3 regions of the Nostoc sp. C057 genome follow, and region 1 is predicted to be linked to each of the others. Evidence: predicted binding sites of a transcription regulator. Region 1 holds the regulator's gene; each other region holds the start of a gene.
What was found. Region 1 encodes NtcA, which controls nitrogen genes in cyanobacteria. Its sites were predicted from a motif close to TNTGTANNNNNNNNTACANA; they were not measured.
Positions count from the first base shown of each region.

Region 2: a site for NtcA is predicted at 2,273-2,292, ahead of FD724_RS20470 (Glu/Leu/Phe/Val dehydrogenase). Genes of this name have one in related genera too.
Region 3: a site for NtcA is predicted at 5,431-5,450, ahead of FD724_RS23675 (DUF3155 domain-containing protein). Genes of this name have one in related genera too.

Region 1 covers NZ_CP040281.1:3,604,929-3,615,299, reverse strand. The annotation lists gene FD724_RS15655 (SLBB domain-containing protein) at 1-1,314, opposite strand, end outside; gene FD724_RS15650 (ABC transporter ATP-binding protein) at 1,849-2,832, opposite strand; gene hisB (imidazoleglycerol-phosphate dehydratase HisB) at 2,973-3,608, opposite strand; gene fabI (enoyl-ACP reductase FabI) at 3,707-4,483, opposite strand; gene ntcA (global nitrogen regulator NtcA) at 4,863-5,534, shown strand; gene FD724_RS15630 (DUF3084 domain-containing protein) at 5,703-7,193, shown strand; gene FD724_RS15625 (pre-16S rRNA-processing nuclease YqgF) at 7,309-7,764, shown strand; gene FD724_RS15620 (DUF3146 family protein) at 7,869-8,138, opposite strand; gene FD724_RS40920 (hypothetical protein) at 8,444-9,205, opposite strand; gene FD724_RS15610 (aldo/keto reductase) at 9,365-10,231, shown strand; gene FD724_RS15605 (hypothetical protein) at 10,366-10,371, shown strand, end outside.
Region 2 covers NZ_CP040281.1:4,768,451-4,778,821, reverse strand. The annotation lists gene FD724_RS20475 (Gfo/Idh/MocA family protein) at 1-724, shown strand, start outside; gene FD724_RS20470 (Glu/Leu/Phe/Val dehydrogenase) at 899-2,188, opposite strand; gene FD724_RS20465 (beta-ketoacyl-ACP synthase) at 2,327-3,478, opposite strand; gene FD724_RS20460 (peptidylprolyl isomerase) at 3,616-4,401, opposite strand; gene FD724_RS20455 (photosystem I assembly protein Ycf4) at 4,523-5,092, opposite strand; gene psbD (photosystem II D2 protein (photosystem q(a) protein)) at 5,773-6,828, shown strand; gene psbC (photosystem II reaction center protein CP43) at 6,812-8,203, shown strand; gene FD724_RS20440 (PCP reductase family protein) at 8,335-8,520, shown strand; gene FD724_RS20435 (Uma2 family endonuclease) at 8,542-9,186, shown strand; gene FD724_RS20430 (SWIM zinc finger family protein) at 9,242-10,078, opposite strand; gene FD724_RS20425 (DEAD/DEAH box helicase) at 10,178-10,371, opposite strand, start outside.
Region 3 covers NZ_CP040281.1:5,529,330-5,539,700, forward strand. The annotation lists gene serS (serine--tRNA ligase) at 4-1,284, opposite strand; gene FD724_RS23655 (hypothetical protein) at 1,481-1,819, opposite strand; gene FD724_RS23660 (DUF3611 family protein) at 2,184-2,756, opposite strand; gene FD724_RS23665 (PadR family transcriptional regulator) at 3,720-4,067, shown strand; gene FD724_RS23670 (cofactor assembly of complex C subunit B) at 4,120-4,650, shown strand; gene FD724_RS23675 (DUF3155 domain-containing protein) at 5,085-5,402, opposite strand; gene FD724_RS23680 (ATP-binding protein) at 5,689-7,029, shown strand; gene FD724_RS23685 (S-layer homology domain-containing protein) at 7,112-8,353, opposite strand; gene opcA (glucose-6-phosphate dehydrogenase assembly protein OpcA) at 8,759-10,120, opposite strand; gene zwf (glucose-6-phosphate dehydrogenase) at 10,254-10,371, opposite strand, start outside.

The sequences.
Region 1 (10,371 bases):
AAAATCCACTTTTACTATGCGTTTAGTGACAGAACCGTTAGGGTTGAGGCGAATCAAATCAACTGCACTGCTGCTAGCTCTGGCATCATTAAATCCGCCAGCTGCCAGTATAGCTTGATTTAAAGAGCTATTCGGCTGAACATCTGTTAACCCTGGTTTTTTAACTTCACCTACCACGCCAACTTGAATGCGTGTAGGAGACAAAGTAGTGGTAGCTAATTGAGTAGCTTCTGCGGGGTTAATCTCAGTTGCCGTCGGAATAACAATCGTATCTCCGTCTTGCACGATGATGTCTTGACTAGCATCGCCACTCTGCAATAGTTGCCAAAGGTTAATATCTATAGCTTGTTCTGAGCCAGTTCTTGTAAGTCGACGTAGCCTGAGATTACGAACATCAGCCTGTGCTGTAATTCCTCCAGCTAGTTGAATAACCCGTGTCACATTTGGTAGACCATTGGGATTAGCAGTGCCACTGTTAGTTGCTGCGCCCCCCTGAGCATCTGTGCTGGCTGGGGTGACAAGATACGAACCGGGACGGTTAACTTCACCGATAATTGTTACCGTGCGAGGCGTGGTTTGGCTGGCAGCAAAGTTAGATGCAAATATATTACGAGATTCTGCCACGTTGAAGTTGGTTGCTGTTGGTACAACTATGGTGTCTCCATCACGCAAGGTAATATCCTGTGATAACCTACCTGTTTGGATAAGTTCCTTCAAATTGACGCTAACGGCTTGCTCTGAAGAACGTCCTATTTTACGCCTTAATTGAATTTGACTCACATCCGCAGCCAAGGTTACGCCCTGTGCTGTTGTCAATGCGGCTAATACAGTGGGGTACTGTACGCCTGGATTGTCTCCCGCGCCTCCGCTCAAGCTAAGAGTGTAAGCTCCTGGACGTGTCACTTCTCCAGCAACAAAAACATTGATAGGACGAGGCGATAACAGATTGACTGAGATTAAGGGACGTTTGAGGAAGCGAGCATATCTTCTAGCAATTTCGTCAGCAGCCTGTTCAGTTGTTAGACCGAGGACTGACACACTGCCAATTAAAGGTAGGTTGATTGCTCCACCTGGGGGAACTTGGTATTCTCCTGTATATTCAGGTACTTCAAATACATTTACCCGGATGCGATCGCCGCCTCCTAATGAATAATTAGTATCTAATTGTGTTTGTGTGCTTGGTGTTTGTGTAGTTGGTGGTAATGGTTGTCCCTGAGCTAGACTCGCAAATGGCACAGCGACATTGACAGCACTTAACAAAGCCACACCCACAACTGGCTGAGTTAGGAATTTAAACAAACTTGTGTTAAGCATATTTACCTGAGATTCTGAAACTACGATTAATAAAGTACTGTCTAAACATTTTTATTTTGACTATACCTAAGTATTCAAGTTCCCCAACACTCTTATTTTCCCCGAAAAGTGTAATTTTCCGGAGGAAATTTGTTTATTGAATTTGAATTTTTAGTGAAGTTAATTTAAAGTTGAGCAAACTTGAATATGGGGATTCTCAAAAAATATGTGACTTACGCAGATAAACGCAGTTTATATAAAAAATTGTCTGTTATGTAAAGAGGTACTTACGAATAATGCATTTCTACCAAAGTCAATTAAATTACACTTAAACTGTGATTCTAAATATTCTATTAGTAGTAATTTTTGCAAAAATTATGAACTCCATTATCGATTAACTACAAATAACCTTGAAAAAAGTTTGGAATTTAGTTTTTTGTGAGTTAGATTGAGCAAAAAAACTCAAAAAGGCGGGAATTTAATGTTCTTCTGTAAAAAGATACTACGTGTATACGTTGTTCAAACAAATCTAGAATTGAGTATTTGGCAACGAAATTAATTAACTGAGTTATTTTTTCTTTGAATTTGTTGAATAAAAAACTCTTCTAGGGAGTAACGCGACAAGTTCATGGCAATAATTTTACCTTCCATCAGACGAACACTAGCGAGGAAATCATAGTAATCGTTTTGTAGTGTACCTTGCCAGGAACCATCAGGTTCAAATCTGAGAGTGGGTATCCATTTTTTGAGAATTTCCCAGTCACCACCTTGACCTTTTACATGATATGTGTTGTCTACGCCTAACAGTTCATTAAGGGAACCAGAGCAAATTAGTTCACCTTGAGCAAGGATGGCAATGCGATCGCAAATCTGTTCTACTTCACTGAGAACGTGGCTATTGAAAAAAATCGTCTTCCCAGCAGCTTTTAGCGCCAAGATAATTTCCCGCATTTGGTAACGTCCCACCGGGTCGAGACCAGACATCGGTTCATCCAGAAAAACTAAATCTGGCTCGTTAATTAGCGCCTGTGCCATACCAACACGCTGTAGCATTCCTTTTGAATAGCGGCGTAAAAGCTTTTTACGAGCATCAGCTTGGGATAAACCCACTAATTCCAGCAGTTGGGGAATGCGTTGGCGTTGGACACTTTGGGGAATTTGGAATAGTCCAGCAGCTAGCTGCAAAAATTCCCAGCCAGTGAGATAGTCATACAAATAGGGATTTTCTGGCAAATAGCCGATATGTTGCTTAACATTGCGATCGCCTATAGGCTTATCCAATAACAATCCCTGTCCAGAAGTGGGATGAATAATTCCCAGCAACAATTTTAAAAGGGTGGTTTTACCAGCACCGTTTGGCCCCAGCAACCCAAAGGTTTCGCCTTTGTAAACCGTTAGAGAACAGTTTTTGAGAGATACGACTTTTTGATTTAGCCAAAAACCAGTGCGATAGACTTTTCGCAACTCAGAAGTTAGGACTACTGGCGGAGTGTCTGCCGTATTAAGTTGAGAATCAGGGTCATCTGCAACAGACTTCATCTTGGTTCAACTGCTAATTACCAGCTTGGTATTAATTACAAGTTACCTAGTAGGCTGATAATAACCATCACCAAGCCGTGTGTCAATTATTGGGGATTGGAAACTAGAGGGGAAATAATTAATGCCCCATTTGACTACTTTCAGAGAACGCCTTTAGAACTGGGAATTAGACCAGCACGACGAGAGTCAATCTCCACTGCTAGGCGTGTTGCTCTTGCAAAGGCTTTAAATGTCGCCTCTATGATGTGATGGGAATTAATGCCATCCAGTTGCCGAATGTGGAGTGTCATTTGGCTATGGTTCACCAATGCTACAAAGAATTCGCGCACGAGTTGGGTGTCATAGGTTCCTACGCGCTGGGTAGGAATTTGCAAGCCGTAGCTGAGGTGAGGCCGTCCCGAAAAGTCTAGCGCTACCTGAACTAAAGCTTCATCCAATGGCGCAAGAAAATTACCAAAACGGACAATACCTTTTCTGTCGCCTAGTGCTTGGTTGAAAGCTTGGCCTAAAGTAATGCCTACATCTTCGTTGGTGTGATGGTCATCAATTTCCCAGTCTCCTTTGGCTTGGACATCTATATCAATCAGCCCGTGGGAGGCAATTTGATGCAACATGTGATCTAAAAACGGAATGCCTGTTGCTGCCGTACAAGTTCCTCTACCATCGAGATTGATGGTAACTTGTACATCAGTTTCACCAGTAGTACGGTGAACAGTGGCAATCCGAGGGGTTTTAGTTGACTGGTCGTAGTTTGAATTAACTTTGCTAATTTGCATTGGGAATGGGGAATGGGGAATGGGGAGGGAATGACTAATGGGCAAGAATTTTACTAATACTCAATGCCCAATGCCTAATGCCCTATGCCCAAATTATCTTACATTCCCATAATTTCATATCCTGCATCTACATATAGAACTTGTCCGGTAATACCACTGGACAAATCACTACATAAGAAAGCGGCAGTATTACCCACTTCTAGCTGAGTGACAGTACGACGCAGGGGAGCTACTTCTTCGACATGATGGATCATATCCAAAATTCCACCAACTGCTGAAGATGCTAAGGTGCGGATGGGGCCTGCGGAGATGGCATTGACGCGGATATTTTGCGGCCCTAGTTCAGCAGCTAGGTAACGCACGCTCATTTCTAATCCTGCTTTCGCAACTCCCATAACGTTGTAGTTAGGAATTGCTCTAACACCGCCTAAATATGTCAGCGTGACGATACTACCTCCCTCAGTCATCAAAGGTTTCGCTGCACCACTTAACTGCACCAGCGAGTAGGTACTGATTTCTAAGGCAGTGTTGAAGCCAGAACGAGAGGTTTGGCTAAAGTCTCCACTTAAATCGTCTTTACTGGCAAAGGCCAGACAATGGATGAGAATGTCTAGCTTCCCCCATTGCTCACGAATTGTCTCAAAGGTAGATTGAATCTGTTCTTCATCTTGGACATTACAAGGAAGAAATAAGCTTGGGTTGAGGGGTTCTACCAACTCCGCAACTTTTTTCTCCATTTTGCCGCGTTCATCCGGCAGGTAGGTAATACCCAGGTTTGCTCCGGCTTTATGCAGCTGTTGGGCGATGCCCCAGGCGATCGAGCGGTTATTGGCAATACCTGTAACAAGAGCATTTTTTCCAGTCAGATTCAGCATAGAAATTGTTAATGCGATCGATCATTAGGAGCATACTAGAATCTGAGGCACGTTTGTCTTTGTTTTATACAGGATTTGCAAAAATGAATATTGAGAAGGGTGTTTGCTATGACAAAAATCTTGATTTTTCCTAAAGATTTTCTCAAGATATCTTTATTTGTTCTTTAAAAAACCCTTTTTAATACAGTTATTGGAACTACTTATCAACAATTAGTAGCTGAAAGGATCAACAATTATGTATCATTATAAACAAACAGTTATGAAGCGATTAGTTTGAGTATAGGAAAGTACAGAAAGGTTGACGGTGCTTTATTCATTTTTCGGGTGTATTCTTAGGTAATCAGTTTTTGTTTTTCCGGCATTGGGTAGGGGAAGGGAGATGATCGTGACACAAGATAAAGCCCTAGCAAATGTATTTCGTCAGATGGCGACCGGGGCGTTTCCGCCAGTTGTGGAAACGTTTGAACGCAATAAAACGATCTTTTTTCCTGGCGATCCTGCCGAACGAGTTTATTTTCTTTTGAAAGGTGCTGTTAAACTTTCTAGGGTGTACGAGGCAGGAGAGGAAATAACAGTAGCATTGCTTCGGGAAAATAGTGTTTTTGGTGTTTTGTCATTGCTGACAGGAAATAAGTCGGATAGGTTTTACCATGCGGTTGCATTTACCCCTGTGGAATTACTGTCAGCCCCAATTGAACAAGTAGAGCAAGCACTCAAGGAAAATCCAGAATTATCAATGTTAATGCTGCGGGGTCTTTCTTCGCGCATTTTACAGACAGAGATGATGATTGAAACTCTCGCTCACCGAGATATGGGTTCTAGGTTGGTGAGTTTTTTGTTAATTCTTTGTCGGGATTTTGGCGTTCCTTGTGCTGATGGGATCACTATTGATCTGAAGTTATCTCATCAGGCGATCGCAGAAGCAATTGGTTCAACTCGTGTTACCGTTACTAGGCTACTAGGGGATTTGCGTGAGAAAAAGATGATTTCTATCCACAAAAAGAAGATTACTGTGCATAAACCTGTTACCTTAAGTAGGCAATTCACATAAAATCAATCGGAGAAAGGGGAATCGGCGCGTGTTCTATTTTGAAAGATGACACTAATAGCTAGAGGTAAATCTAAAATTGAATAATTTCAGCTATTGCCAACTTCCACTTCTCCGCAGACAATGCTTAAAAGTAGTAGGCTGTATCTGGAAGGATTTCGGTAGCTAAAGATGACCACCGGATACATCCTCATCGCAGCAATTTTAATTCTGGGAGGCGTAATTGCCACCGTGGGCGATCGCATCGGCACACGAGTTGGCAAAGCCCGCCTCTCACTTTTTAAGCTTCGTCCGAAAAATACTGCTGTAGTGGTAACTATTTTTACGGGCGGTTTGATTTCAGCATCAACATTAGGAATTTTATTCGCTGCCGATGAAGGTTTGCGAAAGGGAGTTTTTGAATTAGAAGATATTCAAACAGACCTCAGACAGAAGCGGGAACAGCTAAAAACCGCAGAAACTCAGAAAAGTCAGGTAGAAAGTGAGCTAAATCAAGCAAGAATTGCCCAAGCAAAAGCACAACAAGACTTACAGGCAATTAATCAGTCTTTACAGGCAGCAAATGCCAAACAACTCCAAACACAAGCTCAGTTGAACCGCACCATTAGTCAACAAGCTCAAACTCAAACTCAACTCCAACGCACTCAAGGTCAGCTAGGACAAGTTGTAACTCAGTACCAAAAGGCCATAGCTGAGTTGCAAAGCGTTTCTAATCAGAGGAAAGAGCTACAGGCGGCAGTTGAACTACTGAAGACAGAACGACAACGACTGTACGCTGAAGCGAAAAAAGCCATCGACGAAGCCAAAACAGCTATTGAAAAACGCGATCGCGAACTCGCTAACCGTCAAGAAGCCATAGAACAACGCGATCAAAAAATCGGCCAACTCGATCAATTGATTCAAAAGCGTAATGTAGAAGTTGCAGCACGAGAGGAAGTGATTGCCAAACGGGAATCGCGCCTCAAAGAACTGGAAGCACAACAAGAGCAACTAGAACTAGAAGTTGCCAGGCTGGAAAAATATTATCAGTCTTACCGTGACCTGCGTCTAGGTAAGTTGGCCTTAGTTCGCGGTCAAGTTTTGTCTGCTGCTGTAATTCGTGTTACCCAACCTGCTGCGGCTCGTCGGGCAGTGGTACAACTTTTACAAGAAGCCAATCGCAACGCCAACCTCGAATTAAGTGAGCCTGGGGCAAATCCTGCCAATGTAGAGCTACTGCGCGTGACTCAGGATAGAATTGACCAATTGAGCAAGCAGATTAGCGATGGTCAAGAATATGTGGTGCGAATTTTCTCGGCTGGTAATTACGTCAGGGGAGAAAAGCAGATAGAGTTTTTCGCCGATACAGCGCGAAATCAATTGGTTTTTTCGGGAGGCGCAGTCCTAGCTACAACTAGTGCCGATTCCAAAACCATGACATCCTATCAGTTACAGCAGCGCTTGGAAATACTAATTTCTGCTTCCCAATTTCGCGCTCGTAATGCCGGAATTGTCGAGGATGTGCAAGTAGAGGGGACTTTCTTGCGCTTTGTTGCCCAATTAAGACAGTATAATCAACCCTTAGAAATCAAAGCGATCGCAGCAGAGGACACTTATACAGCCGGGCCATTGAGAGTAAAATTAGTAGCAATAGTCAACGGAAAAATTATTTTTAGTACTTAAAACATTATTTGCACACTGTTATTAGTAAGATTTAAACATATTCAACAGCAGTCAAAATAGTTGCTGTGATTGCATTTATTGATTTCTAATTCTTAATTTTTATTTTTAATTTCTTATGACTTTACGCGAATTTTCGCCAACGCAACCAGTCATATTGGGGTTTGATCCAGGTCGAGATAAGTGTGGTTTAGCGGTGATGGGACTGGATCGGCAATTGTATTATCATCAGGTTGTGCTAGCAAAAGAGGCGATCGCTACCATTGAAACACTGCGTCAAAAGTTTCCGATCTCCTTGATGGTCATGGGCGACCAAACTACAGCCAAGCAGTGGAGACAAAAATTATATCAGGAATTGACAGAACCTCTGAGTATTATTTTAGTGGATGAGCGATATACAACCTTAGAAGCACGCGATCGCTATTGGCAAATGTTCCCACCCAAAGGGCTAACAAAGCTATTGCCACCAGGTCTGCGACAGCCTCCAAGACCGATAGATGACATTGTTGCCATTCTCTTAATCGAAAGATACTTAAACCGCCTCACAGAATCAACACTTAGCAGTCAAGAGTGAGGAATGACATCCTTAACTCCTGTACAGACGCGATTAATGGGCCAGCGCGTTGTGGGTTTCCCCCCGTTGTAGCGGCTCGTCGCGTCTCTCCTAACTCCTAACTTTTAAAGTTCCGCCCGAATAGTAAAAGCATAATCTCCTCCAGGCTCTAGCTGATAATCTTGTTGCTCCAAAAATCGACCAAGGGGTTCTTTGATTAAAGCGCGGCCTTGGGAAGGCTTGACGGCAAGTTCTCCCCGGCGAAAATGCCACTGGAAATGCCACTCAAACTCACCTGCACTCACTTCACCCTCAAGGAAGCCGTGTTGCCAAGATTGGCGGGTGATTCTGACATGGGCAATAGTTTCTGGCAGTCGTCTTTTAGCACTCACAATGCTTTATGTCAAGTGTAGAATAACAGCCAATCATGTAGGCTTCTTATTTTATGTACCAAACATAGTCTAAATAGACAAACTGACAAAGTGAGTATTTTTAGTTGAGTCAGAATGGTACTAATGGAGAATGCTGGATGTGAAATTTCAGTTGAAAGTGACTCAAACTTCCTTAATCTAAGCCTTTCGTGTCTATATAGCAAATCCTAAATCATTTTTGATAGACAATATCCCCAGCTTCCTAGTTAAGTCAGCAATCTCTGACTTCAGTTTATGGCCACAGTGGTAAGTAGTGGGGATAGTTTTTGTTAAATTTTTAGAAATGAGAGTATCCTAGAAACTGTATATCTAACGCTTCTTTCATCAGTGTATTGTGGATTGATTGGGATTTCTTTGAAAGATTTCAGCACAATTACAGACCGATAAAGCTTAGAGTATTTATATTGCTTTTCTTGGATGTCAAAACGCAGAATATTTTCTAGTGGATGTTCAATAACTTGATTGCCACGAAGACTTTTGCGTTCGATAAAGACCTTATCGATACTCTTATAGAAGGTGCAGGTAGTTACAGGTGATGTTGCAAAAAAAGCAGCGACCGCCATGATAATTAATATAGATAAACTTAAGAAAAATAGATAATTTCGCTGATTTTGCTGTACTAATAGAGAAGTTTTACTAGAGTTGATAAAATCATTGGTTTTCAAGGTAAATTCTTGATTTTGTTCATAGCTAAGATGGGATAAAAGAGGAAAATCTTTAAATGGAGTCACAATTATAACCTGATAGCTTTTCGACCCTTTGCTGCCAGTCTTTGTGAGAATGTATGCTTCACTGGGATCAAACATTCTGAGTTTCTCCATCCTTCCCAGCAAATTAAACCGTCTCAATTCACAATTAATTTTGCTTGGCGAGAGGCGATCGCAATTGAGACTCACTGAAGCAGACTCAAAAAATAAGCAGTAAATCAAGAAGCTTAAACAAACAGTAAAAATGCACCACCCGATGAACCAATATCTGAGTGGTTGATGCTTTAGCTGCAATCTGGTACGGGTTTCCTCGATAATTTTCATCGGTGCTTGTGTATAGAATACTTAACCACTGAGTAGAGTATTCCCTTAGTAGCCCATTCACTTATCACTAAATCTAAGTACTAGGGAGGATTTATGATAAATCGCTCAAAAAGCTTTGACTAGCTGGGATAATTGGGTCAGAAAGCTATAGCTAGAAGCATGGAAACCAAACAGCTAGGAAAAACTGGTGTATTTGTGAGTGCGATCGGTTTGGGTGGTATGCCCATGTCAATCTCTAATCGCCCTCCTGAATCGCAATCAATCGAAGTTATTCATCGGGCTTTGGATTTGGGTATTACATTTATTGACACTGCCGACTCTTACTGCAAAGATGAGTCAGAAAAACACCACAACGAGCGACTAATTAATAAGGCGCTTACTAGTTACAAAGGCGATGTTAGCCAAGTAATTGTGGCAACTAAGGGCGGTTTGATGCGTCCCGATGGCAACTGGACAAGCAACGGCAACCCAGAACATTTGCGCGAAACAATTCGAGTCAGTTTTGAGGCGTTAGGTGGTGCTAAACCCATCGATGTTTGGCAATACCATTCTCCCGATAGTAAGTACACCATTGAAGAATCCCTTGCGCCAGTGAAAGAAGCAGTGGAGGCAGGTTTGATTAGGTTTGTGGGAGTTTCTAACTTTTCGGTTGAACAAATTAAGCGGGCGCAAGATGTAGTAGATATTGTCTCTGTGCAGAATCAATACAGCCCTTGGCAACGACAGCCAGAAAAGGACGGCGTGTTGAAGTATTGCGAACAACAAGAATTGACATTTTTGCCTTGGAGTCCCTTTGGTGGTAAACGTCGCCATCAGGATTTACAAGATATTCCGGCGATCGCTAAGTTAGCGAAAGAAAAAGGCGTGTCGGTATATAGTATCGTTCTAGCGTGGTTACGCTCCAAATCGCCCGCTATTTTGCCAATTCCTGGTGCTAGCAAGGTTTCTAGCATTGAAGACTCAGCACAAGCTATCAATGTGAAACTATCTGAAGAAGAAGTGCAAAAAATTGATCGCGCAACTTAATCATTTCACTAGCTAACTTAAGTAAGTGAGCGTAAATAATTGTCGTTGAGATAAGGCAATAGACAACAGGCAATAGGCAATAGGTATAAGGATTTTAGCCTAGTTCATTTCTCTTTACATAGTTTGGTTTTATTGTGCCA
Region 2 (10,371 bases), 1.2 Mb from region 1:
TCGCTTACATTTAGAAGAAGCCAATTTACAAGCAGTCGAAATTATCCGCTCGAAGCAAATTGGTGAACCACGTATTTTCAACTCGGTTTTTAGTCAACAAGTAGAAGAAGGCAATATTCGTTTACGAGATGTAACTGGTGGTGGCACGCTTTATGATATAGGCATTTACTGCATTAATGCTGTACGTTATCTATTTCAAGACGAACCAATTGAAGTATTTGCTGTAGCTGCCAATAAGGGAGAACAACGTTTCAGCGAAGTGGAAGAAATGACTAGTGTTACTTTGCGTTTTCCCAACGAGCGATTGGCAACATTTACCTGTAGTTTTGGAGGGGCAAATGTTTCAACCTATCAGGTTGTAGCTACTAAAGGAGATTTACGAGTAGAACCTGCCTATCCTTGGCAGGGGGAAATCAAGCATTATTTGACAATTAATGGTGAAACTCAAGAGCGTACCTTTGAGGATCATGACCAACTAGCAGCTGAATTTACCTACTTCTCTGATTGTATTCTCCAAGATAAAGACCCTGAGCCATCTGGGACAGAAGGGTTGATTGATGTTTCGATCATTCAAGCACTTTATCAGTCAATTGAGATGGGTAAACCTGTGCAGATCCAAACTCGCGCTCGCCATCAACGTCCCACATCGACTCAAACTATTGAACTTCCTCCTGCTGAGAAGAAGCCAGATTTAATTCACGCTGCTTCCCCTTCTGGCGAGTAGTAAGTAATAACAGATATACAGTTAGGAGTGTAAAGCTAGCTGTATGCTCCTAACTGTATATCTTGAATCGAAGATTGCAGCGATCGCTCGCCATGTAATTATAGGGGCACAATATAATCTTGCACCCCTACACATCTGGTCTATTCAATTCAAAATATTGTATCTTCCTAAATATTAAGGATAAAGACCTCTGTCAGTCAGGGCCTGGGCAACTCTACCCACCCCTAAAGTGTAAGCTGCTAATCTTAAAGAAATTTGCCGCTTCTTAGATTGCTGAATCACCTTGCGGTAGGCTTGCACCATCAAATGCTCCATTTCGCGGTTAACTCGCTCTTCATCCCAAAATACGTAAGAAAGACCCTGCACCCACTCCAAATAACTGACTACCACACCGCCGGCATTCGCTAAGATGTCTGGTAGTACAATCACACCCCGTTCCTCTAAAGACAAGCTAGCCTCAAGAGTAAGTGGCCCATTAGCTGCTTCTGCGACAATTTGCGCTTGCACCTGATTCACATTTTCTTCAGTGATCTGGTTTTCTAAAGCTGCTGGTATTAAGACATCACAGGGTAAAGCTAATAAATCTGCATTGCTAATTGGTACAGATTGCGGGAAACCTACAATACTCTTGCGGTTTTCAGCAGCGTAGATTTTCAACGCGGGAATATCAAGACCAACTTCGGAAAATATTCCCCCAGCACCAGTTGAAACAGCGATAATTTTCGCGCCTGCTTCATATAGTAATTCAGCAGCAGCACCACCTACATTACCAAAACCTTGAATTGCTACTCGCACTCCTGCCAAGGATTTACCTTGATCTGCCAGCGCCTCACGCACAGTAATCATCACGCCACGTCCGGTTGCCATTTCGCGTCCCAATGAACCACCAATGGAAAGCGGTTTCCCAGTCACAACCCCTGGTACAGCATTACCGACATTCACAGAGTAAGTGTCCATCATCCAAGCCATCTCACGGGCTGAAGTCCCCATATCTGGCGCAGGAATATCTACAGAAGGCCCAATATCTTTAATTAACTCGCTGATATAACGGCGGCTGATTCGCTCTAATTCGCCAACACTGTAGCGTTTTGGATCTATGGCAATGCCACCCTTACCACCACCATAAGGAATACCTAACAATGCACATTTCCAGGTCATCAGCATTGCCAAAGCCGATACTTCGCGCAATGTCACAGCCGGATGATAACGAATTCCGCCTTTGTAAGGGCCTAAGACATCGCAGTGCTGTACTCGGTGTCCAGCGAGAACCTGTATTTCCCCGTCATCTAGTTTCACGGGAATGGAAACTGTGACAACCTTACGCGGGTGGCTGAGGATTTCCAGCAAACCTTGATTTAAATTTAATTCTTTAGCTGCCGCTTCTAAGTAACTACAGGCTTGATCAAATGGGCATATATGCGCTGGAGAAGCAGGTTCTAGCGGTAGTAGTGATTTTGAAATCATAAAATTTTCTCCTAATCACGGTATCTTTACGAACCGGATATCATTCTGTAACTAGCTTATCCTTTTTTTGAGAAAAATAGGAATTTTGTAGTTTTTGTTACAGTTTTATATTTTATATTATGCTGTAGGTACAAAGTACTATGGGGACTTAGCTAACGCGATCGCTACATTCTGTCCACCAAAGCCAAAACTCAAACATAAAACCTGACTAATTTTACTTAAACGCGCTGCTGTAACGATTTCTAAATCAAATTCTGGCTGCTGCAATCCTACACAAGGCGGTAATATTTGATGCTTTAATGCCATGAGAGAGAAAGCTACGCCTAATGCTCCCGAAGCTCCTAATGTATGACCTGTGCTTCCTTTGGTGGAACTAACTGCCACACCTTGGGGAAACAAACGCTGGATTACCATACTCTCCATCTGGTCATTTAGCTGGGTTGCTGTACCATGAGCATGAATGTAATCAATATCGCTTGGTGATAGACAACTACGTTCTAGACATTGTTTGATAGCTGCGATCGCACTTTTCCCTTCAGGTTCCGGTGAATTACTATGATATGCGTCGTTAGTTAAGCCGAAACCGAGAATTTCACCATACACTTTTGCTTGACGCTGCTTTGCCAACTCTGCGGATTCCAAGACAAACACAGCTGCGCCTTCGCCCAAAACTAAGCCTTCTCGCTGCAAATCAAAGGGATAAGCCCCAGTTTTCGCCAAAGCACCCATCTGCTGAAACCCAGCTAAAGTTAGGGGTGTAATCGGCGCTTCCACTGCGCCAGCGATCGCCTGTTGGCATTGCCCAGTTTGTATAAGTAAAGCTGCTTGGGCGATAGACCAAATTCCAGTTGCACAAGCTGCCATCGGTGCTAAAACTATTCCTGTTGCACCGATTTGCCTTGCAGCTGCGATCGCATTGATATGAGGTAATATCTCTAACCAATTTCCAAAATCAGAAACGGGCAAATTTTCCGCATCTTTATACATTTGCCGCGCCAACATCTCCCAAGATGCTTGATAAGAGCGACTCGATCCAATGACGACAGCACAGTCAGCTAAAGGTGCAACTAACCCAGCATCTCGCAAAGCAGAAGTAACAACCATTTGAGTTAACATTGCCAACTCAGATGGTTGTTGAGCAATCAAACCTAGAGGAAGTGGTTTAAGTTCTGGAAATGGTTGATGTAACTTAATTCCAGATTTACCTGCTATCAGATTTTGCCAGCTATCCTCTAAGCTTCCACCCAAGGCGGAAACAAGACCAATACCAGTGACACAAACCTTAATCAATTTGCAATTTGGGGGGATGTATGAGGGGGATGAGGGGGATGAGGGGGATGAGGGGGATAAGGGAGATGATGAAGAGTTTGTTTGCTCCATTTACTCCCTCATCTCACCCTACTCCCTCATCTCCCCCTGCTCTCTTCCTACTGCCCTGCTGTTTTCAGATTTTCAGCCCCTTGGGTGACTTTAGCAGAGTCAATGCGATCGCCTTGCTGAATTTTGTTCACTACATCCAAGCCTTGAGTGACATTGCCAAACACGGCGTAGTTACCATCTAAAAAGGCTAGATCCGCCAAAGCAAAGTAAAACTGAGCAGAAGCCGAATCTGGTGCTTGCGATCGCGCCATCGCTACTGCACCCTGTTTATGGGGCAATACGACGGGTTGAGCAGTAGCATCAAATGGTTTGTTATAAAGCGGAGTATCCGAACCTTTCGGCTTAACTTCTAAAGGTATATAGCGAGCATTTCCCGTTTTTGGGTCAATATAGCTACCGGTTCCCAGCTGATCTGCTGGAACTTTCGGGTCTTTGCTTTGAGGATCGCCCCCTTGAACTACAAACGGTTGGGGTTCGCGTACAACTCGATGGAAAGCTAAACCATCGTAAACACCCTTTTGAACTAAATCTACGAAGTTACCAGCTGTAATCGGGGCATCAGTGCCGTCTACTTCGATAGTAATGGGCGAACCTTTAACCGTCATTACCACAGTCGCCTTGCCTTCAAGACGTGGTAAACCAGTGGTTCCAGGAATACTCTCACTACTAGTTTGAGATACAGATGTTGCTTCAGTAGTCGTCTGGGTAGTCGAGGTAGCTGTCGAGGTTGGAGAAGAGGTATTAGAAGCTACCTGCTGTGTTGAACATCCTCCAAGCATCACAGCACTAATAAGCACAAGAGAAAGCAAAAATTGTGAAATTTTTAACCGCATTGCCAGTTACTGATTTAACCACAGTATCTTATCCTTTTCAGGGGAATTGGGATTAGAGGAGAGGTGACAGTTAACAGGTGATAGGGAATAATCTGTACCCTGTACCCTTTACCCTAATCTCTTAAAGCCCTTCTAACGATACTCCCAAAAAGCGGGCTAACTTCGCACCTTCTGTTTCTAACTCTGTTAAAGATAAGGGTTGTCCAACTCGTGTTAAGGGAATATCTCGCCGCCCCTTAATGCGTAGATAAAGGGCACGAACGGGATTAAGACCTTCCTTGACAGCTATTCGCACAGATTGCACATCTTCTATGCGGCTATCAATCTCAATTCGGCGGTTTTTGCCAGGAAAACCCCAACGGAAGATTTTGATTGTGCCAGTTTCCTGATTAAATTCGTTGTAGCCGCCACCTACATCCAATAAAATCACTAGCCATAGGTATGTGGCTAATAGCAAGCCAGCAGCACCATATAACCCCATCACCAATCCTTGGGGGACAAATACTAGTTGAGTTGGATCGGAAACTATGAGTAAATTAACTTTTAAGTAGCTAGATATCCCAGCCAGTAAAAAGCCGCTTGCTCCCAAGGTAACGATAGTTGCCCACCAGTAGTTACTGAACCGACGAGAACCGAGAACATTTTGATGCAGGAGGCGATCGCCTTTGTTAATCGTTGTTGATGTCGTCATTGAACTACAATTGCCCGTGAGATACTCGCTGTGAAATACTCGCACACTGAATGCTACTAGACAGAATTCGACTAAATTGAAGGCTAGTCATTCAACTAAAGCACACTTTAGAGGCTCTGCTGCTTGATTATTTTACCAAACATTGTTGACAAAAACTCAGATGCGCTCCTGCCTCCTGCGACCCATATAATTTATTTGTGAGGGGACGTTATATGATTTCTTTACTCACTGGCGGATAAAAATTCTTTCTTCCCTTCCCTCTACCTCTTTTTGACCTCTTGGGAATGAGTTACCTACCTACGTCCATCTAGACTAAATTTTCTTACATTTCTGAGAAAAGTTGTGTCAAATTGTAAAATTTCTGATATTCATATTATTTATAAGGTTCGTGTTTCATGCCTGATTTGCTTCTGTGTGTCAGGCAAAAACCCTGAGTAGTGTGATAAGTTAAGAATCATTAAGTTACCACAAGCTAGATTACTAGCCGATGGTACGTGTAATGGCATAAAGAAAGAGAAATGCTGATTTCACAGGTCAGCAACTTCTCAGAATCTCAGTCGCTTTTAAGCTGTTGAGATTGTCAAAAAAAACGTTAATTCCTCACGGCAGCCGGTTACATTGGCTCTCCGTATTGCCTTAGAAACGTTGCAATTTTAGTAAAAAAAGAGGATTTTAGTCCGATGACCATCGCAGTTGGACGTGCGCCCAGTAGAGGGTGGTTTGACGTTCTAGACGACTGGCTCAAGCGCGATCGCTTCGTATTCGTAGGTTGGTCAGGGATACTGTTGTTCCCTTGCGCTTTCCTAGCACTAGGCGGTTGGCTGACCGGCACCACCTTCGTCACCTCTTGGTATACCCACGGATTAGCCTCCTCCTACCTAGAAGGTGCTAACTTCCTAACAGTGGCAGTATCCACCCCCGCCGACAGCATGGGACATTCCCTATTGCTGTTATGGGGGCCAGAAGCCCAAGGCGACCTCACCCGTTGGTTCCAATTGGGTGGTTTGTGGCCATTTGTCGCCCTACACGGAGCCTTCGGTTTGATTGGCTTCATGTTGCGGCAATTTGAAATTGCGCGTCTAGTAGGTATCCGTCCTTATAACGCCCTCGCCTTCTCAGCTCCCATTGCAGTATTCGTCAGCGTATTTCTGATGTACCCCTTGGGACAATCAAGCTGGTTCTTTGCACCCAGCTTTGGCGTAGCGGCAATTTTCCGGTTCCTGCTATTCCTGCAAGGCTTCCACAACTGGACACTCAACCCCTTCCACATGATGGGTGTTGCTGGTGTATTGGGTGGTGCATTATTGTGTGCCATTCACGGAGCCACGGTAGAAAATACCTTGTTTGAAGATGGTGATGGTGCTAACACCTTCCGCGCCTTCAATCCCACCCAGTCTGAAGAAACCTATTCAATGGTGACAGCAAACCGTTTCTGGTCACAGATTTTCGGGATTGCTTTCTCAAACAAACGCTGGTTGCACTTCTTTATGTTGTTCGTGCCAGTCACAGGTTTGTGGATGAGTGCCGTCGGCATCGTCGGTTTAGCACTCAACCTGCGGGCTTATGATTTCGTCTCCCAAGAATTACGGGCGGCGGAAGACCCTGAGTTTGAAACCTTCTATACCAAAAACATTTTGCTGAACGAGGGTATCCGCGCTTGGATGGCTCCTCAAGATCAACCCCACGAACAATTTGTATTCCCTGAGGAGGTATTACCACGTGGTAACGCTCTCTAATAGACCAAATATATTAGGCGGCACTGGACGCGACCAAGAATCTACTGGCTTTGCCTGGTGGTCTGGTAACGCGCGTTTAATCAATCTATCTGGCAAACTCCTGGGCGCTCACGTTGCCCATGCTGGTTTGATTGTATTCTGGGCTGGAGCGATGACTTTATTTGAAGTCGCTCACTTCGTTCCTGAAAAACCCATGTACGAGCAGGGCTTGATCCTGTTACCTCACCTCGCCGCTCAGGGTTGGGGTGTTGGTGCTGGTGGTGAAGTAATCGACACCTTCCCCTACTTTGTTGTCGGTGTACTCCACCTAATTTCCTCAGCCGTCCTTGGCTTTGGCGGTATCTATCATGCCGTCCGTGGCCCAGAAACCTTAGAAGAATACTCTTCTTTCTTTGGTTACGACTGGAAAGACAAGAACAAGATGACCAACATCATCGGATTCCACCTGATTATTTTGGGATGCGGTGCCTTGCTGTTGGTTCTAAAGGCAATGTTCTTCGGTGGTTTGTATGACACTTGGGCACCAGGCGGTGGTGACGTTCGTGTTATTACCAATCCGACATTGAACCCAGCAGTTATCTTCGGTTATGTAATCAAGTCTCCCTTCGGTGGGGAAGGCTGGATTGTTAGCGTTGATAACTTGGAAGATGTGGTCGGTGGTCACATTTGGATTGCCTTTATCTGTATTGCTGGCGGCGTTTTTCACATTCTTACCAAGCCTTTTGCTTGGTCACGTCGTGCATCCATCTGGTCTGGTGAGGCTTACCTCTCCTACAGCTTGGGCGCTCTTTCACTGATGGGCTTTATTGCATCCATCTTTGTTTGGTTCAACAACACCGTTTATCCCAGCGAATTCTTTGGTCCTACTGGTCCAGAAGCTTCTCAAGCTCAGGCTTTGACCTTCTTGATTCGTGACCAACGCTTGGGTGCTAACGTCGGTTCTGCCCAAGGCCCCACAGGTCTAGGTAAATACCTGATGCGCTCTCCAACTGGTGAAATCATCTTCGGTGGTGAAACCATGCGCTTCTGGGATTTCCGTGGCCCTTGGTTGGAGCCTCTACGTGGCCCCAATGGTCTTGACTTGGAAAAAATCAAGAACGATATTCAGCCTTGGCAAGCTCGTCGCGCTGCTGAATACATGACCCACGCTCCTCTGGGTTCTTTGAACTCCGTGGGTGGTGTGGCTACTGAAATTAACTCCTTCAACTACGTATCTCCTCGTGCTTGGTTGGCGACTTCTCACTTCGTACTAGGATTCTTCTTCCTAGTTGGTCACTTGTGGCACGCTGGTCGCGCACGGGCTGCGGCTGGTGGTTTTGAGAAAGGAATTAACCGTGATACTGAGCCAGTAATGTTTATGGACGACCTAGATTAGGTTGTAAAGTTTATTTCATTACTGACAACTAAATAATTTAAAAGCTCTTGCGTAAAAGCAAGGGCTTTTTTTATAGGAAAATTAGTAAACCTATTGATTAAACTGAAGGACTTACCAAGGTCATTAATACCATGAGCGATTCCAATTTTATTGATGCTTTACGATGGACATCTGAAGCTAAGGAAAAATTGCAAAATATTCCCTTTTTTGTCCGCTCTCAAGCTAAAGCCAGAATTGAACAACTAGCCCGTGAAGCAGGACAAGAAGTTGTGACGGCTGATTTGGTAGAACAGGCTAGGCTTGAGTTTGGACAATAAAACATTCTGGAGGTCATAACAATGACAGTCGCCAAAAATCGAGCAGACCGAGTAATGCTTTACGACATTAGCTGGCAACAGTTTGAAAATCTTCTAAAAGACTTGGGAGAGCATCGGGCAGCACGGTTAGCTTACGATCGCACTACCTTAGAAATTATGACACCTTTACCAGAACACGAATATTACAAAGAGGTAATTAGTATCGCAGTTCAAGATATCGCTGAAGAGTTGGCTATAGACTATGAAAGTTATGGCTCGACTACTTGGAAGCGAGAAAGCCGAATGGCAGGGGTAGAGTCAGATAACTGCTTCTATTTCCAGAATGAAGCTGCGATTCGGGGTAGATTGGATCTAGACTTGAGACAAGACCCACCGCCTGATTTGGCACTGGAAATTGATGTTACTAGTAAGTCGCTAAATCGTTTTCCCATTTATGCCCGCTTGGGAGTACCAGAACTCTGGTGTTATGATTCTGGTGAACTCAAGATTTATCTCCTACAAAATGGGGAATATGTCGAGTCAGAAAATAGTCTAGTGTTTCCTAATTTAGCAATTCGGTATCTGCCAAAACTGATTGAGCAAAATCGGGCAAATGGTAGAAGGGCAATTCGTCAAGCAGTGCGGGAATGGGTGAAGATTGAACTACCCAATCAACCTAATTCATAATTACGAATTACGTTAGCGTCGCGGGGCGTAGCCCATTACGAATTACGAATTAGTATCAACTTCCTCCCACATTCATTGCTGCTAAAAAAGCCTTCTGGCTCACATCTCTGTAAATTGTATTCAAATACTTCATTACCACATCACTTGAAGTTGAACTTACTGCGTTTTCCTCTTCTTTTGCTAGGGGGATTGCTCCTAATACATCTAATACCATCTCATTAGTGGAAGGCGCAATCACTACTAATGATGACTCTAGTGGCTCATTGTATTGCCAGAAAGAATCAATTTTTACCGAGTATTTGTTATTAGGAATTGACTGTTGAATATCGGGCGTTTCTGTAGTATTGGGTTGAATCTTAGCGCTACGTAAGTGACGTAAATCGCTGATAATTTGCTCTTTGGTGCGTCCGCGTAATTGAAATAATACAAAGGGGTCTTCACTGAAGCGATCGCCTAACTGATAGTACAGCGCACCAATGTGTTTACAGGGATTTGCTTTATCAGGACAAGAGCATTTACTCTGGACATCACCAAGGGTAAAAGGAAATATCGAAAGACCATTTGCCGTGAACACTTCTTCTATATTTTGTGGCATTTCTCCTGCTAGTAGCTTGGCAGCAAAAATTGCCCTTTGGGACATGGTTTCAATTACATAACCCCACTGTTCATCACTAAAGGGTTCAAGGGAAAGGGAAACTTTGTAAGGCTCTACTTCACTACCTTGCACCCTAGCTAATACTTTTGCGCCTTTAAATTCGATGCTCAAAACATTTCCTTGACGGGCATAATTTCTCGCACGTTCTAAACGTTTTTTAAAGCGATAAGAATCTAGTAAGTCTAACCATTGTTGCGACCACCATTCTCGGCTTGCTTGTAATGTGTAATTAGTCATAAGTCAATTTCAAAACTTAGTAGTCTGCTGCTATATCAGTGTGAGTTCGTAGTGAGCGCTTTAGCGCTCAAATCAAGGACTAAAGTCTTTACTACGAACTTATTCTGCATCATCGTCAATTACTGCACTGCGATCGAGTATTAGCAAGTTGCGGAGTTGGTCTGTATCTAGTTCTGTCAACCATTCTTCACCAGCACCCACAACTTGTTCAGCTAGTTGTTTTTTACTTTCAATCATGTCATGAATTTTTTCTTCTAAAGTGCCAGTACAAACAAATTTATGTACTTGCACAT
Region 3 (10,371 bases), 1.9 Mb from region 1:
AAATTATAAAACTTCACGCCCCAAGTAAGGTTGCAGCGCTTTTGGTATCCTTACTGTCCCATCAGGTTGTTGATAATTCTCCAAAATTGCTGCCATAGTCCTCCCCACAGCCAAACCCGAACCATTAAGGGTATGTACGAACTGAGTACCTTTCTTCCCCGCCTCTTTGAAGCGAATATCAGCCCGTCTTGCTTGGAAATCTATAGTATTAGAACAGCTAGAAATTTCGCGGTATTTGCCAGAAGAGGGCAACCAAACCTCTAAATCATAAGTTTTGGTAGAGGCAAATCCCAAATCCCCAGTACTTAAATTTACTACTCGATAAGGTAACTGCAACGCCTGTAAAATAGCTTCTGCATTCCCCACCAATTTCTCCAGCTCATCAAAAGACGTACTAGGTTCAACAAATTTCACCATTTCCACCTTGTTGAACTGATGCAGGCGAATTAACCCCCGCATATCGCGCCCATAGCTACCAGCTTCACGGCGAAAACAGGGAGTAAAAGCGCAGTGGTAAATAGGCAAATCTTCAGCAGCAAGAATTTCACCCCGGTAGAGATTTGTAACTGGAACTTCCGCCGTCGGAATCAGCCATAAATCATCATCCGCGCATTTAAAGCTTTCTTCAGCAAACTTGGGTAACTGACCGGTAGCCGTCAAAGACTCGGTATTCACTAACAGAGGCGGACTAACTTCCACATACCCAGCTTGAGTATGGAGAGTCAGCATAAATTGAATTAATGCCCTTTCCAATGCCGCACCAGCGCCTATCAATGTCACAAAGCGACTTTGGGCAACTTTTACAGCTCGTTCAACATTGAGAATACCCAGCTTTTCGCCAATTTCCCAGTGAGGGAGAATATTCGGATTTTGGGGAATATACTCATCACCCCAACGCCGCACTTCTACGTTATCTTCCTCATTCTTCCCAAGGGGTGTAGAGTCGCTTGGTAAGTTAGGAAGTGCCAACACAAGTTGAGCAATTTGAGCTTTGAGGTCTTTTTCCTGGGGTTCCAGTTGGCTCAACGTCGCTTTGACAGAGTTACCTTCATCGCGCAAAGCTTGAATTTCTGGGTCTTGAGAATTAATCCCAGATTTAATCTTCTGCCCGACAATTTTACCGATTTCGTTGCTCCGAGCTTGGAGTTGACTGCGTGTCCCCTCTAGTTCTCGTTGTTGCCGATCTAACTGTAGAATCGGTTCAATGTCGTATTTACCACTACGACTATTCAATCTTTCTTGAACTAATTGCGGATTTTCCCGTATTTGCTTAATATCCAGCACAGATTTTTCTCAGTTTCTAGCCTAAAATCTTCCTGTCAATACAGTTAACACATTAAGCATTTAGCATATAGTAATTTTGGTTTGCTGTGACTGGAAAAACAAAGTTTATTGCAAAAATTCAGTCTTAATCTCTGAATCAAGATTTTTCCCTAGCATCACTGCCAGGACTAAGAAAGCATATATTGCATTTAACCAATCATGAGCTAGTATCCTGAGCCACTCTTGTTTCAGTAACCTGAGCAAGACTCTGACCATTACCATTATTGTTATCAGCGGCTGCAAACGTCCTTTGAGTGATACTCTGTGGTTCCTTATCGTCTCTAGTTTGTCCAGGTGAAGGCAACCAGTATGCAAGCACACTTGATAAACCACCCCAGTAAAGCGCAACATTTTTATCGTCCCCTGGCGAGCCAAGCTTGAAAATGCACAGCCCCAATACGATGCTACTAAAGAAAACCTGTACGCCAAATCTCCATGCGTCTTGATTAAATTTATAGGCTGGTTGATTTCTCCTGGTGTCAAATTGATTTTTCATAGTGTTCAAACTTATAAAAAAGGTATACATCATCCCGGTTTTAGTTTTGACATCACTTGTTAGTACAGCTTGGCGGAATTCTTAATGATACCCGTACCCCTACGGTGATATTGCTATGCGTAGTGTACCGCTCTCCCGACTCGCTAAGGTAATTGGTAATTCCTATACTGCAAGCGTTTCATTGATTTGAAATGGATAGTTCATTTACGCAATGCTGTACTATCAGGATGTTTTTTCAAGGATTATGTAGTTGTCTTCACACGCAGTTTTGCCCGTTTCGGAAAAGTATGATAATTTTCTTTTGACTCTTGAAAACTCAGCATAGGCGAAACGCCCGCCCCGCTACCGCTAATAGAACTTATAACTAGGGTCGGTTAATACGATTAAGTAGCCAAAGTGACGCTACAAGCCCTGCAAAATGTGCTGATACAGTGTTGGTATTTGCCTGTACGACAAGCATATCTAGACCGCTAATAATACGGGTAGGGTCAAAAAATTGTGTAGTTATAGCTTGAGGAGATATGGATCTTGCTACCAGTGTACCAACGATCGCTTGTGCGCCTAAAAGAGTCACCAGTGTTCCCCCTAAATTTACCCACAGCCCTAAGCGTAATACTTGCACAGTCTCACTTTTGCGAGGGCGGTTGCTGGGATTGGAGGATTCCAATTGCTTGCCAATTCTGGTGTAACGATAAGCTAAATAAATACCTCCACCTAAAACAACCAGTCCACAAATTGCTAAAAATACGCCAAAGCCAGTCCCAGGATTATTACTAGGACTACCAGTTCTTTGATTAAAGATGGCGAACAGCAACACAATTATGCTAGAAACAACGCCTAGTACTAGCTGAATCCAGAAGCTAATCCAACCTGTAAGGCGAAAGGTTTGGGCAATTGCCCGCAGAGAAGATGATGGAGCATCGGGAGTCTGTGACATATATAGAAGATTGCCAATGTGCCGGGCACTTTCAAAGGACACAAAGACACAAAGACAAAAGTTTAATCTAAGGAAGCCTTAGCTTAAAAGTTCGGAGAACACGGAGAACTATGAGAGGTATCGCACTCTACGTCTCTATCTCTCCGAGAACACCAATTCAGTCAGGACTTACGTAAATAATGGCCGAAAAAAAGGATTTTCAAGTAGGGCAATTCATAAATTGTCCCTACAGCAACTAGTTTTGCGTAAGTCCTATCAGTAACAAATCATGTCTCCCCAACCTCTTATCTTTTAGTCAAGGAGGCTGGAAATTAGGTTTTTGATTACTGAATCGATGCTCTAGTCTTTGCGTCTTCTTTGATAAATTTACTATCACATTTACCAAATGCGACAAGAGATTCTCTTATCCAGCAAATCAGTAATGCGTACTACTTAAGTGTGTCCACCACCGTAGCAGCTTTAAACCACACATATCCCATAGCTTAAATTCTTATGATTTGCATTGGGAAGATCACTGTAAAACAAAGTGTTTATTAAGTTTTACAGACAAAATTGCATTTTACCTGTAAAATTTCTTCGATGGCATTTTATTGCTTAAGCATTTCTAACTACCTTGGCATTACTTAACACCAAGAAAGTCAGAAACCTCACGCCTAAAAGCTGGGGCTTGGCATTTGCCCTAATCTGATCAGACTTAGTACATAAGGTACTAAGTGAATTTGCTACTCTCTGTTAGCTCCTCACCACACCATATCAAACTTGGGTTCGGGTACATTTCTTTATGTCCCTAAGACTCACAACTCTTACCACGACTTCACAAGCGTGGGTAATCGTTTGGTATTTACGCAATGGATATCTAGTCTAAGTAGCATTATATATATTACTCACTTGCAGTAGCACTGTATACTGACTACAAGGATTATAGACCTTACCATAAGGCATTTTTTTAGCCATTCACTAACCATGAAACTTGAGGATATATATCAATTCTTTGAAAATCCTCCGCCAACTTACCTTTGTCAGGAAGTAGCAGTTTGTTACATACTGTCTGTTTTATTACAAGGTGAATCCTACGGAACCGAGTTGATTGAGCAATTAGAAACTAAATATCCAACCTATAGGCTTTCGGATACTGTGCTTTATAGTGCAATCAAATTTCTGGAAGACGAAAAGGCAATCACTGGATATTGGAAGAAACTGGAAGGACGAGGACGACCCAGGCGGATGTACCAAGTTTCTCCAGAATGGCAAGTTCAAGCGCAGGATTTAGCTTTGCAATGGCTTAACTACATCAATAGGAGGACAAAGTAACGAATAATTGATAATGAATAAGTCTCCTCCAGTCAAACAATAACAATCAGTTATGGATACTGCTATTCTGCCATCTACGTTCCTGCTAACCTTGTTGTTATCAGTTGGGCTGTTTTTCTTTATTCGTGCCTCGACTAAAGACCGCATACAAACAGTGCAACTGGTATCTGAGCAAGACGAAGCTGCTTTAATGTCTCAATTAAAAGAGTATTTTCGCTCCCGGTCTTACCAAGTGGCAGAGGTAGACCGAGAACAAAACAAAGTGACTTTTGAAGGGAATGTTCGCCCCAGTTGGTTTTTAGCTATATTTTTAACTCTGCTGGCAGCGACTGGGATTGTTTGTCTCTCACTAGTCGTATACCTGCTTTTTCCTAACCTCAGTCCCATTGTTTTGGCTATGGTACTGCTGTCGCCTTTAAGTGGTCTGTTTTATTGGAAAAAATCTGGAAGACTTGAGAAGGTGTCACTCAAAGTAGAAACAACTCAGAGCGAACAAACCTCCTCAAGTAAGATCACTGTAGTTGCCCATCGAGATGAACTCAGTGAGTTACAGAGAACTCTACAGCTCAAGGCTGGCGAATAATTGTTGATTTTTTTATGATATGCAGACTTCTGACCTGATCTAATCTTTAAGCAATGAAAAGTAAAAAGGAGGAAATCAAGACTTCTGCTTTGTCATTTTCCCCACGATATAAGTCGTGGGGAGAAATTTAAATTAATTAACTTAAATTCGTTGACAGAGCTTGGTTAACAATTCACGGTATAAGAGCGCAACTTCACTAGCGCTTTTGGAGGCGCTTGGCTCTATACCCACTCCCTTCTATATCATGACACTAGTATCAACCCATGCAATCTAGCGTGCTTTGAGACTAGTTTATTTTCCAACTACCTGGACTAGCCTTACTAGCAAATCAGCTCCAAACTAAAAAAAAATTAAATTTTGCATAAACTTAGCTATTTTGCCAGTTAATGAATAGTCAGGAGCCACACTCAATGTGTAAGATGACCAACTATGGTTCACCGGCTAGCTAAAGCAAGAGGTTCTTGACCAGGCGAAGGTTCTAATACCCTCAAGCTTGGAAACAAGAAATGGTTTTCCTCTACGTATTGAGCACCAAACAGTCCCTTTTCTGCCCAGAAATAACGATCTGTTGTGTGTTCATTTCGCTTTACGAGTAGCAACGCAGGTGGCAAAATCCCTTCAGCTTGAATGAATCTTCTCGCTGCTGTCACAGGTTTTTCTTCGCCACTTTCGATGCTATATTGAGGCACGTGTTCCAAAATACGCCGTCCTTCTTGACGACGGCGACTTTTCCTTTTGCGTCTCCTTGCCAACCTATTGTCCTCCTCTTTCAAGCTATAGATTGTAGTGTTAGCTACAAAATCCGTCGTCATTATATAAGTTCTAGTTCAAAATATCAATAGTTTTTAACCTTTTCATGCAAGAAAATTAACATCTTTGAAAATAGATAAAACAAAGTTACCTAAGAAAATAATTTCTTGGTACAAACCATCACTAAGAAGATTTTAGTTAAGCTTTATTGAATGGGTGAGGTAAAAATTAAGTATCCTCTCTTATCATCATGCCTCAAAATCTGTAATCTTGAGCAAGAGCTAAAAAATGTTAATGTCTGCCAGTTCCGATTTTATTGCTCTGTGTCGAGAGCAAATAGCGCTGCTAACCCAAGGGCTGGGAGCAACTTTAAGTATTGTGTACCTGACACAAGAATTGGTAGAGACTCCTTCTGGTGAAGCCAAACTGATTCCTGTGGTAATTTATCCAGAAACAGCATTATTACCGCCAGGGGAAGAGACTGCTGAGGCGACAGTACACAAGCAACTTCAAGTTGGAAATGTGTTTATATTACCCAACGATCGCAGAAGGTTATTGACAGCAGGATCAGAATCTCCAACGTCGTCACAGGAGTCTGAGGCATCTCAACCCCATTTAAAAGAGGAATACCTCTTTAGTGGCAACCAAATTGTTTTACCTCTGGTTTATGAGGGTGTGATGATGGGGTTATTGGTGACGGGTAGGCAAGACCGGGCATGGAATGAACATGAGGAAAGTCAGATTCAACAGATAGCCCAAACATTAGCGATCGCTTGTATTTTAGATCAACGCCGGGCATGGTTTGAGGAGCAGTTGCGTGAGCAACAAATTCTCCAAGAAAAACAGCGAGATTTGCTAGATAACCTGTTGCATCAGTTTCGTAACCCATTAACGGCATTGCGGACTTTTGGTAAACTGCTATTGAAGCGCCTGCGCCCAGGAGATAGCAACCGGGATGTGGCTAATAGTATTGTGCGAGAAAGCGATCGCCTCCAAGAATTGCTACAACAATTCGATCAAGTAATTGACTTAACAGAGACAGATTTAGCACCACTACATCTACCCGAACATGAAGTGTTTGTGGAAGCAACTATCCAAAAAGACGCTAAACCGCCGCTATTATTGCCGGGAACGGGAGATAAAACAGTTGACTGCTCGTTAGCAGATATATTAGAACCATTATTAATATCAGCCAAAGCGATCGCCCAAGAGCGAAAGCTAAAACTAATAACTGAAATTAAACATAATTCACCCCTAGTACGTGCCAACATCAAAGCATTACGAGAAGTTTTAACTAACATCATCGATAATGCTTTGAAATATACTCCCACTGGTGGCAAAATTTTGATTCAGACGGGGCAAGAAAAAGCTAATTTTCAGGGAATTGCGATTAGTGACAACGGGCCTGGCATTCCACCCAAAGATTTAGAACATCTTGGAGAACGGCATTATCGGGGTGTACAAGCGCAAACAGAAATCCCTGGCACAGGTTTGGGGTTAGCGATCGCCAAACAATTAATAGAGCAAATGCAGGGTGAAATCGAGGTTTTCAGCCCTGCAATCAACTCTAAGCTAACTTCACCCAATGCACCGGGGACTACTTTTATTATTTGGTTGCCGAAAGTTTAGAATTTGTCATTTGTCCTTTGTCATTCGTCCTTTGTAAAAACCAATGACTAATGACTAATGACCAATGACTAATGACTAATGACTATCTGAGTGAAACCAACAAGTTTTGATTGATGGTCATTTGTAAATCGGTATCTGGGTCAATGGCGATTAAGTCAACGCTATTCTTACCGAAGAACAGACCAACCAATGCACCGATACCAGCGCCACCCAAGACTTCTTCTGTGGCGATCGCGCGATCGCCAGTTACAGCAGATACCGCAGTTGCCGCACCTGCACCCAATACAGTATTTTTGATAATTGAACCAATACTAGTACCCTTCTTGACGGTTTCAGTTTTGGTGATCACTTCAGAGCTGGCGTTAAGTTGATACTCCTGTCCATTGGTCAAAACCAGTTTCTCAGCAACGAATTGAGAACCGCCTGTAGCAGGTTTGAGTTGACCAATTACTTGACTACCAGCCGGAATCACTACAGATCCATTTTGTGTTACTACGTTTTGGGATACTGTCAACGTCAAAGGCGCAGTTTCATCCTTTGTAACCAGAATCTTTTCTGCCTTGTCATACTTCACAGGGATAGCAGTCCCTTGAGGAATTGTGACTGATACAGGCGTTGGGGTAGTAGACCCGACAGCCACAACATAAGGCGAGTTAATTGCTGAAGCTTGGTTAGAACTAACCAGTGCTTGGTAGATAAAAGCTGCTACTTGGGCGCGAGTAGCGGTTGCAGTTGGATTTAGGAACTTCACATTAGGATAGTTCACAACTATTTGCTTTTCAGTTGCAGCTGCGATCGGGCTACGAGCATAGCTAGCGATGTTAGAGGCATCGTTGAAGTATTGCAGAGTGCTTTCGGTATTGCCACTGGGACTATATTCCAGACCGTTAGCGAGGGAAACTAAAACCTGTTGGCGAGGAATAGCTTGGTTCGGCTCAAAGCGATTACCAGGATATCCAGATAAGAAACCAATGGTATAAGCTTGCTGAATGGCACTTGATGCCCAATAATTGCTGGGCACATCAGCAAAGTTGATTGGCGATCGTTGCTGTGCTTTTTGAAAAGCTTTGTTTACCATAGCGGCAAATTGAGCGCGTGTCACCGCTTCTTCAGGACGGAAACTACCATCAGGAAATCCGGCAATTACACCACGCTGTGACAATTGTTGAATAAATTGTGCCGCCCAATAATTAGATGAAACATCAGAAAAAGTGGTTTGAGCTAAAGATGGAGAAGCTGTAATCAAAGGAGCTACAGTGCCTACTGTGACGCTCAAAGCCATGAGTGCAGCTGTTCCAGATTGCAAACGATTAAAAGTAAACATTAATTTTTAACTCCAGTAGAATTATTTTTATTACTGTTAATTAATGAGACACTTACTAAAGTATTAGGTTCCCTTTAATTTCTGTTTTTTGTAAAAACCATTACTTTTGGCATACAGTCAAATTAGATAGTCAAATTAAGAAAAAGCCTGCCAACATAGCTAGCAATAGGTAATAGTGTAATCAGCCTCTTACCAATTAGAGGATGTTTTAAAAGTTCTCTGATTGGTATCAAAAGCTTTAGATGCCTCTAAATCTCCCTTAAAAAGCAATACAGTTCAGTTAAGCCCAAAATCCTTAACTGAACTGTATTACCTTAAAAAGCGGGGACTTTCACCTGGTTCCCTGCTTAAAAAGCCTACCCTGTATACACAAGGTCGGGAAGCAGGCTAGGGGTTAAGTCTAAGTTAATTCGCCAATTTGAAAATATTCGCTGTCACTCCCAGACTTTCTTCAAAAAGGGACTCACGACCCCAGCGTTGCACCTGCTGACTGAGTAATGCTTCGGCTTTTTGTTCTGAAAGTGAAGTTACCTGTTGAAACAGACCGGCAGATTGGGCACCACCATGTGTTTCCATCCGCATACAACCACCAGTTTCCGAGCAGATAACTGTACCACAGTCTGCCTGGGGATTTGTCGAACTGAGGCGCAAGGCAATCAAGTCACCAATAATATCGCCCACATCCGCAACGGGAACCCCAGCTAACTCGGCTTCTACTTGTCGTTGATCTTGAGAAATAAAATGGATGCGAGTGATATCATAATCACCGCTTTCCTTTTGATAAGAAACTGGTTGCCATTCCAATCGACTTGCCAGCCAACCCAAAAACAGCAAAGCTTGGGCGGGATTGCCTTTTTCGTAATCAATCGTCACGCGGTCAATTTCTCTGAGGGCGGCACGACGCTTAGGCGAATCGTAGGCTTCAGCTGTCAATTCCTGCCATGATGCGAGGCGACGCCAGTTCAAATCCGCTAAAGGTACACCAGCTTCTACCAACTCTTCTAGGCGGAGTAAATCACTTTCTGGCTCGTTAAAGTTGCAAGAATCGACAATGACATTATTGCAGATTGCTGCTAGGCGCTTGAATAGACCATTGTTAGGGTCTGGTGTCGCTTTCCACCAGAGAAACTTTGGCAAACCGCCAATCAACAATGCTGGAATCATGCCACCGATGCGTTCTAAGGCAGCAGCAGTTCCACTCAGAGTAATGTATTCGCAGCAGATAAGTGTGCTTGACGATTGTTTTTGAATCGGGCAATAGGCAGAAACTTGAGCCTTAACTCCTTCATCTTCGCCAGTAATAGGAAATAGGGCAATGATCCGACAGGGGTTGCGGAGAGCGATTTCATCAGCAATTCTGGGGCTGCCGCTATTTAACCCAGCAATAGCATGTTCTCCTCCAGTCCCACTTCGCTGACCTTTAGCGAATTCTTCTCGTAATACAGTCAGAGTTTCTTGTGTTGCTGTTCCAGTTTCTGGCAGTTTATGTTTCTTTTGTACTTCCCGTAATGCTGCTGCCATTTGCGGCCCTAAAATCCCATCAATTGGGCCGTTGTAAAATCCTAAAGCAGCCAATAAATACTGAGTTTCTTCTGGTTCGTAGACTACTAAAGTAAATGTTGTTGCCCTAGTAGCACTGGGAAGTTCACCGTCCTCCCCAGTTATGCCATAGCTTTGCCAAATTTTATTGAGTTCGGCATCTATTTCGTTAAGCGAAATATCTTTTGGTGCCTGGAGTGAAAAAATTGTAGAAGTTTGGAGAGCCATAGGAAGTTTTAGATTTTGTCATTTGTCATTTGTCATACCCTGCGGGAAGGCGAAGCGCCTATGTCATTCGTCATTTGTCATTTGTCATTTGTTTTTACTAGTGACTAATGACTAAATGACTAATGACTAATATTTAGAGTCTGCGCCAGCGACGGCCATCCTGGTTAATTAAGAGTTCTGCTTGTTCTGGCTCCCAAGTGCCGGCTTCGTACTGGGGAATAGTAGTAGGATCGGCGGGTGCATCCCAAACG